DNA from 2 places in the Rossellomorea sp. KS-H15a genome. Region 1 is predicted to be linked to the other one. Evidence: predicted binding sites of a transcription regulator. Region 1 holds the regulator's gene; the other holds the start of a gene.
The links. The regulator LexA, encoded in region 1, represses DNA repair genes until DNA is damaged. The targets are predictions, from matches to a motif close to CGAACATATGTTCG.

Region 1 (5,935 bases):
TACATGAAGCCCTCCGTGTAGAGCCATACCATTCATGGCACCACCCATACCGAATTCACGGACTCCGAACCAGATATTTCTGCCTTCATAGGATTCAGGCGTGAAATCTTTCTCATCTTTGATCATCGTTTTGTTGGAACCGGCAAGGTCAGCGGAACCACCGATGAATGAAGGAAGATTTTGGGCAATGGCGTTTAACACTTCCCCGGAAGAAGCTCGGCTTGCCAATGCTTTTCCTTCTTCATATACCGGGATGTCCTTATCCCATCCTTGCGGTAGTTCACCTTTGATCGCCGCTTCTAATTGAGTGGCCAGTTCAGGGTGTTCCTCTTTGTATTTAATGAATTGGTTGGCCCAATCCTGTTCTTTCTCAGAGCCAGCTTGTTGGATTTTTTCCTCAAAGCGACTGTAAACCTCATCAGGCACGTGGAAATCCTGATCGAATGTCCACTTGTAGGCTTCTTTGGTAAGCTTCATTTCATCTTCACCCAGAGGTGCACCATGAACGGCAGATTTACCTGATTTATTCGGGGCTCCGTACCCAATGACGGTCTTGACCTCAATCATTGTCGGGCGGGTTGTGTCTCCTTGACCTTCTTCGATTGCCTTGGAAATTTCGTCTAGATCATTTCCATCTTCAACACGGATATACTGCCATCCGTAGGATTCAAATCGTCCCTTAACACTCTCAGAGAAGGACTTATCCAAGTCTCCGTCAAGTGAAATATCATTGGAATCATAAAGAACAACAAGGCGTCCTAATTTTAAATGTGCAGCCAAAGAAGCAGCTTCAGAGGAAACACCTTCCATTAAGTCACCATCTCCACAAATGGAGTATGTAAAGTGATCGACCATATTATATTGGTCTTTGTTATATGTAGTGGCCAAATGTCTTTCAGCTAATGCCATACCAACTGCCATAGCAATCCCCTGTCCAAGCGGACCAGTTGTTGCTTCTACACCAGGAGTGTGTTTGTACTCTGGATGTCCTGGAGTCTTACTTCCCCATTGGCGGAAATTTTTAAGATCTTCCATTGAAACATCGTACCCAGAAAGATGAAGTAGGCTGTATAACAGCATCGAACCGTGTCCCGCAGATAAGACAAAACGGTCGCGGTTGAACCATTCTGGATTTTTAGGGTTATGATTCATGAATCTTGTCCAAAGTGCATACGCCATTGGAGCTGCACCCATAGGCATTCCCGGGTGCCCGGAACCTGCTTTTTCAATCGCATCGATTGATAATGTACGAATTGTATTAATTGCTAATTGATCTGTGTTATCAAACATATGTCAGACATCCTTCCTTTTAATGTACCTTATTAATATTAATCTTCTTTGATAGTTTATACAACTATCTTGAATGATAACATGACTTTATGATCGTTGAAAATAAAAAACCCTTTAAATATCATAAGGGAGTAAAATGAATCAAAAAACTTCCAGGACCTTTCAAAGTTGGCCTGGAAGTTTTTTGATTAATGCATTTTTTTCTTAGTCTGTATATCTTGGATCTTTTTAGGTGTGACTTCATTTCCTTCCGGATCAAAGATTCGTGTATTTTCAATTGTTCCCTTCATCGATTGACGGAACGTTTCTAGATATTCTTTTCTAAGTTTAGTCTGTTCTTTCGCTTCCTGCTCAGTGAGTCCACTACTTTTGGACTTTTTGGCAAGTTCGTTAATTCTATTCATTTTTGATTTTGAAAGCATCTATAAAAACTCCTTTATTGCATAGTTTGCAAACTCTAAAACATTCTAGAAGCAGCGTATCACACTACCGTCATGTTACTAGAATAAAGGAGATAAAACAAGGGTTATGCATGATCAAGGGACGTCATATATTCCTTGAAGCGTCTATGTACCGTAGCTTTGGATACATCGTATCCGAATCCCCTGAGAGTAGCTGCAATCTCAGCGAAGGTTAATTCATTTTTCCTTAATCGCACGATTTCCTCGACCGGAACTTCAATGCGTTCCCTTCCTTCAACATTTCCTTTGTTTTTTAAATTTTTATGAGGCTGAAAGCCATTTTCCACAGCACGCTTCATGCCCCGCTTGATTTTAAGGTTATGCAGCTTGCGTTGATATTCCTCCACCATGCTGACAATGTTGATGACCATAGAATCGGATTCGGATAAATGTAATTCACCACTATGAGTCTGACTGATGATTTTCACTTCTTCTTTTAACAGACAGTGGATAAGGGCGATCTTGGCATTTCCCCTGCCGATTCTTGTTTCGTCCTGGATAAGCACTGCCTCGATTGATTTATCCCTGACCAAGTCCAAAAGTTCCAAAACACCTGGACGGTCCAATTCAAAGCCGCTCGCCTGATCCCTGATGACCGCACTTACTTCATAATGATGTTCGTTTGCCAATTTTACCAGTTCTTCTTCCTGCCGCTCCAATGATGTTTCCTGTGTGTTTTTCTTGGTACTTACCCTGCAGTATATGACTGCTTTCATCTTCTATCCCTCTATTCTTCGTTCATGACCAGTTCGAAATCTGATTGAGTTGATATTGTTTGATTTTCAATAGGTAAAACAAGTGATTCACCAGGCTTGATGGCAAAAGAATTCAATTCGTTCTCTTCCCCAACCCAGGCGATAAATTCTTCCACTGTCATAGAATATTCTTCATTATACTGTTTGGCAATAGTCCAAAGAGTATCACCCTCCTCTACTGTGATACTTTGGTAGGAAGGCTGATTAGTCATATTGATTAATAAATAGCAAGCTGCCGAAAGGACTAAAACAAATAATATAATAATGTAAGAGAATCGATTCCAAATATGTGTTAACATAAATATTACCCCCATACGAATGTTTGTTCTGTTTTGTTGATTTCATTGTAATACGAACACTCGTTTGGTGTCAACAAAATTCGAACTTATGTTTGTATCAATAATCGTGACATGCTATAATGGGAACATAAGATCTATAATAGAGGTGCGTGAACATGACAAAATTGTCGAAGAGACAGCAGGACATACTACAATATATTAAAGTTGCAGTCAGAGAAAAAGGGTATCCCCCTTCCGTACGTGAAATCGGGGAAGCCGTCGGTCTTGCTTCCAGTTCCACTGTACACGGACATTTAGCGAGGCTTGAAAGTAAAGGTCTGATCCGTCGTGATCCGACTAAACCGAGAGCGATCGAAATTCTGGACCTTGAAGAAGATACGATTCCGCGACAACGTGTAGTAAACGTTCCTTTAATCGGTAAAGTTACAGCAGGTCAACCGATTACGGCTGTTGAAAATGTGGAAGAATTTTTCCCATTGCCCGAGCGGATGGCCCCTTCTGATGAGCAGGTCTTCATGCTTGAAATCATGGGTGACAGTATGATCGAAGCCGGCATATTGGATGGGGATTTTGTCATTGTTCGCCAGCAGCAGACAGCGAACAACGGAGATATCGTCGTTGCCATGACCGATGAAGATGAAGCAACGGTAAAACGTTTCTTTAAAGAAAAGGATTATGTACGTCTGCAGCCAGAGAACTCAACAATGGAACCAATCATTTTGCGAAACGTCTCCATTTTGGGTAAAGTGGTAGGGGTGTATCGTCAAGTTCACTGATAATAGCATCGGTATGCATGGATAAGACGGTTATCATTATAATGAAAAAGCCTGAGGTTGGAAGCCGAAATTTCCATCCTCAGGCTTTTTTCATATCGTTTCCTTCCCAGATTCCCTTCTCAACCCGAAATTCGTGCAAAAAACCCTCAACGATATATCGTTGAGGGTTTCTGGTCATTAATACATTTGAATGTACTGTTCACGCTCCCAAGGGTGTACTTGTGTACGGAACATATCCCACTCGATTTCCTTCGCTTCCACGAAGTGTTCGAATATATGTTCGCCAAGGGACTTAACAATGACTTCATTTGTTTTTAATGTTTCAAGAGCCGCATGTAATGTTGCAGGAAGATCCACGATACCTGCTTCTTCACGCTCTTTTTTGTCCATTACATAGATGTTGCGGTCAATCGGCTTAGGAGCCGGTAGGTTATTCTTGATTCCATCTAATCCTGCCGCAAGTAATACAGCCATAGCAAGGTAAGGGTTTGCTGCAGGGTCGACACTTCGGACCTCAACGCGTGTACTTAACCCACGGGAAGCCGGGATACGGATTAACGGGCTACGGTTACGTGCAGACCAGGCAACATAGCAAGGTGCTTCGTATCCTGGAACTAAACGCTTGTATGAGTTGACAGTCGGGTTCGTGATAGCTGTAAAAGCAGTGGCATGCTTAATGATACCAGCAAGGAATTGACGGGCAGTATCACTTAGTTGCAAGTCACCTTTTTCATCAAAGAAAGAGTTCACTCCATTTTTGAACAGGGACATATTACAGTGCATTCCTGAACCATTTACACCGAATAATGGTTTCGGCATGAATGTAGCGTGCAAACCGTGTTTACGGGCAATCGTTTTAACTACCAGTTTGAATGTCTGAATATCATCACAAGCTTTTAATGCATTTGCATATTTGAAATCGATCTCATGTTGTCCAGGAGCAACTTCATGGTGAGATGCTTCAATTTCAAAGCCCATTTCTTCAAGTTCTAAAGCGATATCACGACGGCAGTTCTCCCCTAAATCGGTAGGGGCGAGGTCGAAATAGCCACCGTTATCATTTAATTCCAACGTTGGTTCGCCATTTACATCTAATTTAAAGAGGAAGAATTCCGGCTCTGGCCCAAGATTGAAGTCAGTGAACCCAAGCTCCTCCATTTCACCTAAAATGCGTTTTAGGTTATTACGGGGATCTCCCTCAAACGGAGTGCCATCCGGATTGTAAATATCACAGATCAGACGGGCTACCTTCCCTTTTTCAGCTGTCCAAGGGAAAACCAACCATGTGTCTAAATCAGGGAAAAGATACATATCTGATTCTTCGATACGGACAAATCCTTCAATGGAAGAACCATCAAACATCATTTTGTTATCTAAAGCTTTTTCAAGCTGACTAAGAGGGATTTCTACGTTCTTGATCGTCCCTAAAATGTCGGTGAATTGCAGTCGAATGAACTTAACTCCCTCTTCATTCGCTAATCTTAACACATCATCTCTAGTATACTTTGCCATTTACGTAATTCCTCCTCAAGTTTATTAAAGGGTTTATTTAATGAAAGAAGCGGGACATATCTCCTTGACGCAGAGATGATCGATTGAACCGACCGGAATGGATCAATTCATTGCGAAGTAATTTACGCAGCTCGTCGTCAGATAGATCCTGTCTTGCTTTTTCTTCCTTTTCATTACTTACGTCAGATACGACTTTGTTTTCATTATGGCCGGACACAGAAAAGATCTTCTTAATCCCTGCCATGTTGATACCTTGATCTAACAGATCCTTTACTTCTAATAACTTATCAATGTCATTCAAGGAAAAGAGCCGACGATTCCCCTCGGTCCTTGCCGGGTTTATCAGTTGATGCTCTTCATAGTATCGAATCTGACGAGCCGTTAAGTCCGTGAGCTGCATGACAATACTGATTGGAAATAATGCCATCGTTCGACGAATTTCACTTCCGCTCATCTTGATTCCTCCTTTTATTTTCCTTCTTGAATTCATTATATGTAATGTCAGGAGTTCTGTCAATCAAATGTTAGATTTTCTTACATAAGTAATCAAAAGAATTGGATAGTCCACTTTAGACTATCCAATTACTCCTTTAATATCCTTTTTATATGGTGATTAAACCTTTTTCAATTAAGTTGTCCACCGCTGAGCAAACGGCGATTTTCACATGGGAGTATGTCAACCCGCCTTGAACATAAGCTATATAAGGTGGTCTTATAGGTCCATCCGCCGATAGTTCAATGCTCGCTCCCTGAATGAACGTACCCGCGGCCATGATGACATCATCCTCATAGCCCGGCATATAGTTCGGATACGGTGTGAAATGAGAATTGATCGGTGAGGC
Region 2 (5,935 bases), 290 kb from region 1:
TTATATGGACATCAACGAGCTCATCGTCACCTTTAAGATTGATTCCCACCAGCGGACGGGAATATCGTTGTGCTTTATATTGAGGCAGCTCTGACCTCTTGATCATACCGTTCTTGGTGACAAACAGTAAGTAATGCGACGGGTCGAATTCCTTAACCGGAATCGCTTTAAGAACCTGCTCATCCCGGTCGACCGGGACAATATTCCCTACATGCTGACCTAGATCCTTCCATCTGATATCCGGAAGCTCATGGACAGGGCAATAAATATAGTTCCCTTTGTTTGTAAATACGAGAAGGACATCTGTCGTATTCATTTCATATTGTCCCAGGAGCCTGTCTGTTTCTTTCATGGCAAGATCCTGACCATTTGATGCAGAATAAGAACGAAGGCTGGTTCGTTTCATATATCCATCCCGGGTCACGGTGACCATGACATCTTCACTGGCAATCAGCACTTCCAGATTGATTTTGATTTCTTCAATTTTTTCCTCGATTTGAGTTCGTCTGGCGTCAGCAAATTGCTTTTTGATTGCTTTTAGTTCTTTTTTGATCACACTGTAAAGTTTGCTTTCACTTTCCAGTATTGCCGTAAGTTCTTCGATCGTTTTCGCCAATTCTTCCGCTTCTGCCTGAAGGGCGGTAATGTCTGTATTCGTCAAACGATAAAGCTGCAAGCTGACTATCGCTTCAGACTGTGCTTCTGTAAACTGGAACTTTTGAATCAGGTTATCCTTTGCATCACGTTTATCCTTTGAAGCACGGATGGTTGCAATCACCTGATCCAATATAGACAGTGCTTTCATAAGACCTTCAACGATATGCTGACGGTCCTTTGCTTTATTTAGATCATGCCTGGTCCGATTGGTCACCACTTCTTTTTGATGCTGTATGTATGCATCGAGCAGTTCACGTAATCCCATCAACTTAGGACGTCTATTATGTATGGCAACCATATTGAAGTTATAGGTGATTTGAAGATCACTGTTTTTATAGAGGTAGTTTAAGACACCTGATGCATCCGCATCTTTTTTCAGTTCGATGACGATGCGCATCCCATCGCGATCCGTTTCATCGCGGACTTCTGCAATCCCTTCCACTTTTCGGTCCACACGGAATTCATCCATCTTTTTGACGAGATTGGCTTTATTGATTTCATAAGGGATTTCCGTAATGACGATCTGTTGTTTGCTGCCACGGATATTTTCGATATCTGCTTTCCCTCTGACGACAACCTTTCCTTTTCCGGTTTCATAGGCTTTCCGGATGCCATCGACCCCTTGGATAATGCCCCCTGTCGGGAAGTCCGGTCCTTTTAAGACCGTCATAAGGTCATCGACTGTACTCTCAGGCTTGTCCATCCGCATGATGGCTGCATCAATCACTTCACCGAGGTGATGAGGCGGGATATCCGTTGCATAACCTGCCGAAATACCGGTGGAACCGTTGACGAGTAAGTTCGGGAACCGTGACGGCAAAACAGTCGGTTCACTTGATGTATCATCGAAGTTCGGAACAAACTCCACGGTTTTTTTATCGATGTCACGAAGAAGCTCCATGGATATCGCAGAAAGACGGGCTTCAGTGTAACGCATCGCAGCCGGCGGATCTCCGTCGACGCTCCCGTTGTTCCCGTGCATCTCCACCAGGTAGTTACGGACCTTCCACGTTTGACTCATCCGTACCATGGCATCATACACAGATGTATCACCATGGGGATGATAGTTACCAATAACGTTACCGACGGTTTTCGCTGATTTCCGGAACCCTTTCTCCTGAGTGTTCCCATCCACATACATGGCGTAAAGAATACGCCTTTGTACCGGTTTCAATCCATCACGTGCATCCGGTAATGCACGCTCCTGGATGATGTATTTACTATAACGTCCAAATCGGTCGCCAAGCACCTCTTCCAGAGGTAAGTCTTGATATCTTTCTACAGTTGTCATTGATTACCCCTCCTCTCGGACCGTAATGTTTTCGTTTTCGAGAATGCTTCCGTCTTCTTCCAATCCAAAGGCTACATTGCTTTCAATCCATTTACGGCGAGGTTCTACTTTGTCACCCATAAGAGTGGTCACACGGCGTTCTGCTCGTGCAGCATCATCAATGCGTACCCGGATCAACGCCCGTGTTTCGGGATCCATCGTCGTCTCCCACAGTTGATCTGCGTTCATCTCTCCAAGACCTTTATAGCGCTGGATCATATATCCTTTCCCCACTTTGGAGATGGCCCCTTGAAGCTCATCATCCGTCCATGCATATTCAAGTTTCTGTTTCTTTCCGGTTCCCTTGCTCACTTTGTACAGGGGGGGAAGGGCGATATACACTTTTCCTGCTTCTAACAATGGTTTCATATACCGGTAAAAGAAGGTCAGTAAGAGTACCTGTATATGCGCTCCATCCGTATCCGCATCGGTCATGATGACAATCTTGTCATAATTGATGTCGTCCACATTGAATTCAGGACCGACTCCACCGCCTATGGCATGGATGATCGTGTTGATTTCTTCATTTTTGAAGATGTCCTGAAGTTTGGCTTTTTCCGTATTGATGACTTTTCCCCGAAGTGGAAGAATCGCCTGGAATTTGCGGTCGCGTCCTTGTTTTGCAGAACCTCCTGCTGAATCTCCCTCTACCAGATAAAGTTCGTTACGCTGTGGGTTTCTGGATTGGGCCGGTGTTAACTTACCGGATAGGACGGTTTCAGAACGCTTCCGCTTCTTTCCATTTCGTGCATCTTCTCTTGCTTTACGTGCCGCTTCACGGGCCTGGGCCGCTTTAATGGATTTCTTGATAAGAAGGGAACTCGTATCAGGGTTCTCTTCTAAGAAATAGAGAAGATGTTCTGACACGACTGCATCAACGGCTGATCGTGCTTCGCTTGTCCCCAGTTTCCCTTTTGTCTGCCCTTCGAATTGAAGAAGATGTTCTGGTATACGTACAGAAACGATACTCGCCAGTCCTTCACGAATGTCGGTCCCTTCAAGATTTTTATCCCTGTCCTTTAAAATCCCCGCTTTACGGGCGTACTCATTAAAGACACGGGTCATGGCCGTCTTCGCGCCGGCTTCGTGGGTTCCTCCGTCTTTAGTACGGACATTGTTTACAAAGGATAATATGTTCTCTGAAAATCCATCATTGAATTGAAAAGAAAACTCCACTTCAATCGTATGATGTTCCCCTTCAAAGAAGGCTACGTTATGAAGGACGTCTTTTTCTTCGTTCAAGTATTGAACAAATGCCTGGATCCCGCTTTCGAAATGAAAGACTTCTTTCTGATCATGACGTTCATCAATGATTTCGATTTTTAACCCTTTTAACAGGAATGCAGATTCCCGCAGGCGTTCACATAGTGTTTCGTAATTATAAGTGGTATTACTGAAAATCTCGGGATCGGGTTTGAAATGGATACATGTGCCTGATTTTTTGGTCTTTCCGATCTTTTCGAGGGTGGTTTCAGGCTTACCGCCATTAGTGAAACGCTGTTCATATTTCATGCCATCCCGTTCGATCGTGACGACAAGCCACTCGGAAAGTGCATTTACAACAGAAGCTCCTACACCATGGAGTCCACCACTTGTTTTATAGCCTCCCTGCCCGAATTTCCCTCCTGCATGAAGAACAGTCAGAATAACTTCAGGTGTCGGCTTCCCGAGCTTATGCATTCCTGTCGGCATACCCCGGCCTTTATCTTGTACTGAAATGCTATTATCTTTATGTATCGTAACAATAATCTCATTCCCGAAGCCTGCTAATGCTTCATCCACTGAGTTATCGACAATTTCGTATACTAAATGATGCAAGCCTCTTGAATCGGTAGAGCCTATATACATACCAGGTCTCTTACGAACGGCTTCTAAGCCTTCTAATACTTGAATGGCATCATCATTGTAATCCATGGTCTTATTCTGGTTGGCCACGAACATTCCCCTTTCAAAACTTCTCTAACCGTAATAGTGTGGTTCTTGTAAGCTATTATTGGTTATGTCTCTATTAACTATAACACAAGAACATCTGTTCGTTTACCTGTTTTGATCAATCTCTAAGGTAAACCACTATTGCTTATTGTAGCGTTTTATTTGATTTTCGCAAATGGATTTTCCGTGAACCCCTTAAAATATGTCCTGTTTCCACAGGATTATTCCCATTGTCAATGTGAGGTATGGACGAAAAAAACAAGCGGTCAAAGCCGCTTGTTACGAGTGAGGATTATTTGGTTAAAGCATGTTCAACCTTAATACAGCGATCCATAATGACTGTATACCCACGTTCCTTTAAAAAGCGATATGCCTCTTCATTCATGACACCAAGTTGCGCCCAAAATACGTTTGAATCGATCTGGTCGAATTCTTCCGCGATTTCAGGTAAAAATTCTGAGCGGCGAAATACATTGACGATATCAACAGTTCCTTCGATCTCCTTCAGGGTGGATACAGCCTTTACACCCAATGCCGACTCGATGGTAGGGTTAACGGGAATGATCTCATATCCCTGGTCCTGCATGGCTTTAGACACCATATAGGATGTCCGTTCAGGATTATCACTTAAACCAATGACGGCGATGCGTTTTGATTGTTTCAGGATGTTTCCGATTTCTTGTCGTGATGGATTTTCCATGGTTGTTTACCACTCCTTCATTGATCCTTAACGATAAATGCTTGCACTGTTTCTTAAGTCCTATTCTTCTTTTATACCATATTTCCCTTTAATTTTTCAAAATTTTATAAAATTATCTAAATAAAAGGAAGTGTCAAGAGAAAGGTCAGGGAGCGTTTTGCCATCCCCTGCACCTTCTTCCCCATTGACACTCCCGTTTTACTTACTTATTGATCAAGCCTTTGGATATTAGGAATTCACGTGCGACATCTTTGGGATCTTGTTTATCCATATCCACTTTAGCATTCATTTCGCTCATTTCTTCTTCCGAGATTTTGCCTGCTAATTCATTCAACACTTTCTTTACTTCAGGATGCTCTTTCAGTACTTCTTGACGAATGATCGGCGCAGCATCGTATGGTGGGAAGAATCCTTTATCATCTTCTGTCGTTTTTAACTTATAACGCTGAATCCGTCCATCGGTTGTAAAAGCAGGAATAATGTCAACATCCCCGTTCTTAACGGCTTCATACATAATGTTCGGGTCAAAGCTTTTCTTTTCTTTGAATTCGAATCCATATGCTTCACTGAAGGCATCGTATCCGTCCCCTTCGCGTTCATAGAACTGGTGGGGTGCACCGAAGCTCAAGTCTTTGGAAAGTGGCACGATATCTGAGAAAGTCTTTGCATCGAAGTCCTGATCCCCGGTATAAGCAAGCGTATACGTATTTTCAAAGCCAAGTGGCTTCAGCCAGGTGACATCGAACTTTTTCTCATAGCCTTTACGCACTTGTGAAAGGATTTCATCTGCTGAAGCGCCTTCTTTTGCTTGTTCTTTCAAGACCGCTTCAAGGCCGGTACCTGTATATTCCACATAGACATCAATGTCGCCTTTTTCAAGGGCTGGTGTGAGAATCGATACTTCCCCTAACCCTTCTTCGACTTTTATATCAAGATCTGTCTTTTCTTTGAGAAGTTCAGCCATCATTTGCGTAAGGATGAACTGCTCTGTCCACATCTTTCCTGAAACGGTGATGGTATCTTTATCCCCGCCATTTCCGCACCCTGCGATGAGGATGGATAATACAGTGAGTATGATAAAACCTTGTAATTTCTTTTTCATTCTTACTCTCCTTTGGATATTGCTTTATTTTCGTGCTTTCAGTCCTTTAGGTGTGGTCAATTTCTCCAGGATTTTTAATATGAAATCAAAACCTAATGCAAGGAGTGCCGCTGGGATGGCCCCGGCAAGGACCAGTGAATTATTCCATGTGGAAAGTCCTCGGTAGATAAGGTCTCCAAGTCCCCCTGCACCTACAAAGGTGGCAAGTGTGGCG

Region 2: a site for LexA is predicted at 4,010-4,023, ahead of parE (DNA topoisomerase IV subunit B). Genes of this name have one in related genera too.

What each region holds. Positions count from the first base shown of each region.
Region 1 is NZ_CP096886.1:2,547,925-2,553,859, reverse strand. Features, by position in the region: gene tkt (transketolase) at 1-1,290, opposite strand, end outside; gene M1J35_RS12965 (DUF896 domain-containing protein) at 1,479-1,712, opposite strand; gene M1J35_RS12960 (YneB family resolvase-like protein) at 1,817-2,467, opposite strand; gene M1J35_RS12955 (cell division suppressor protein YneA) at 2,479-2,805, opposite strand; gene lexA (transcriptional repressor LexA) at 2,961-3,581, shown strand; gene glnA (type I glutamate--ammonia ligase) at 3,759-5,093, opposite strand; gene M1J35_RS12940 (MerR family transcriptional regulator) at 5,131-5,547, opposite strand; gene M1J35_RS12935 (methionine gamma-lyase family protein) at 5,696-5,935, opposite strand, start outside.
Region 2 is NZ_CP096886.1:2,841,131-2,847,065, reverse strand. Features, by position in the region: gene parC (DNA topoisomerase IV subunit A) at 1-1,948, opposite strand, end outside; gene parE (DNA topoisomerase IV subunit B) at 1,952-3,901, opposite strand; gene M1J35_RS14455 (CoA-binding protein) at 4,212-4,619, opposite strand; gene M1J35_RS14450 (ABC transporter substrate-binding protein) at 4,822-5,721, opposite strand; gene M1J35_RS14445 (ABC transporter permease) at 5,746-5,935, opposite strand, start outside.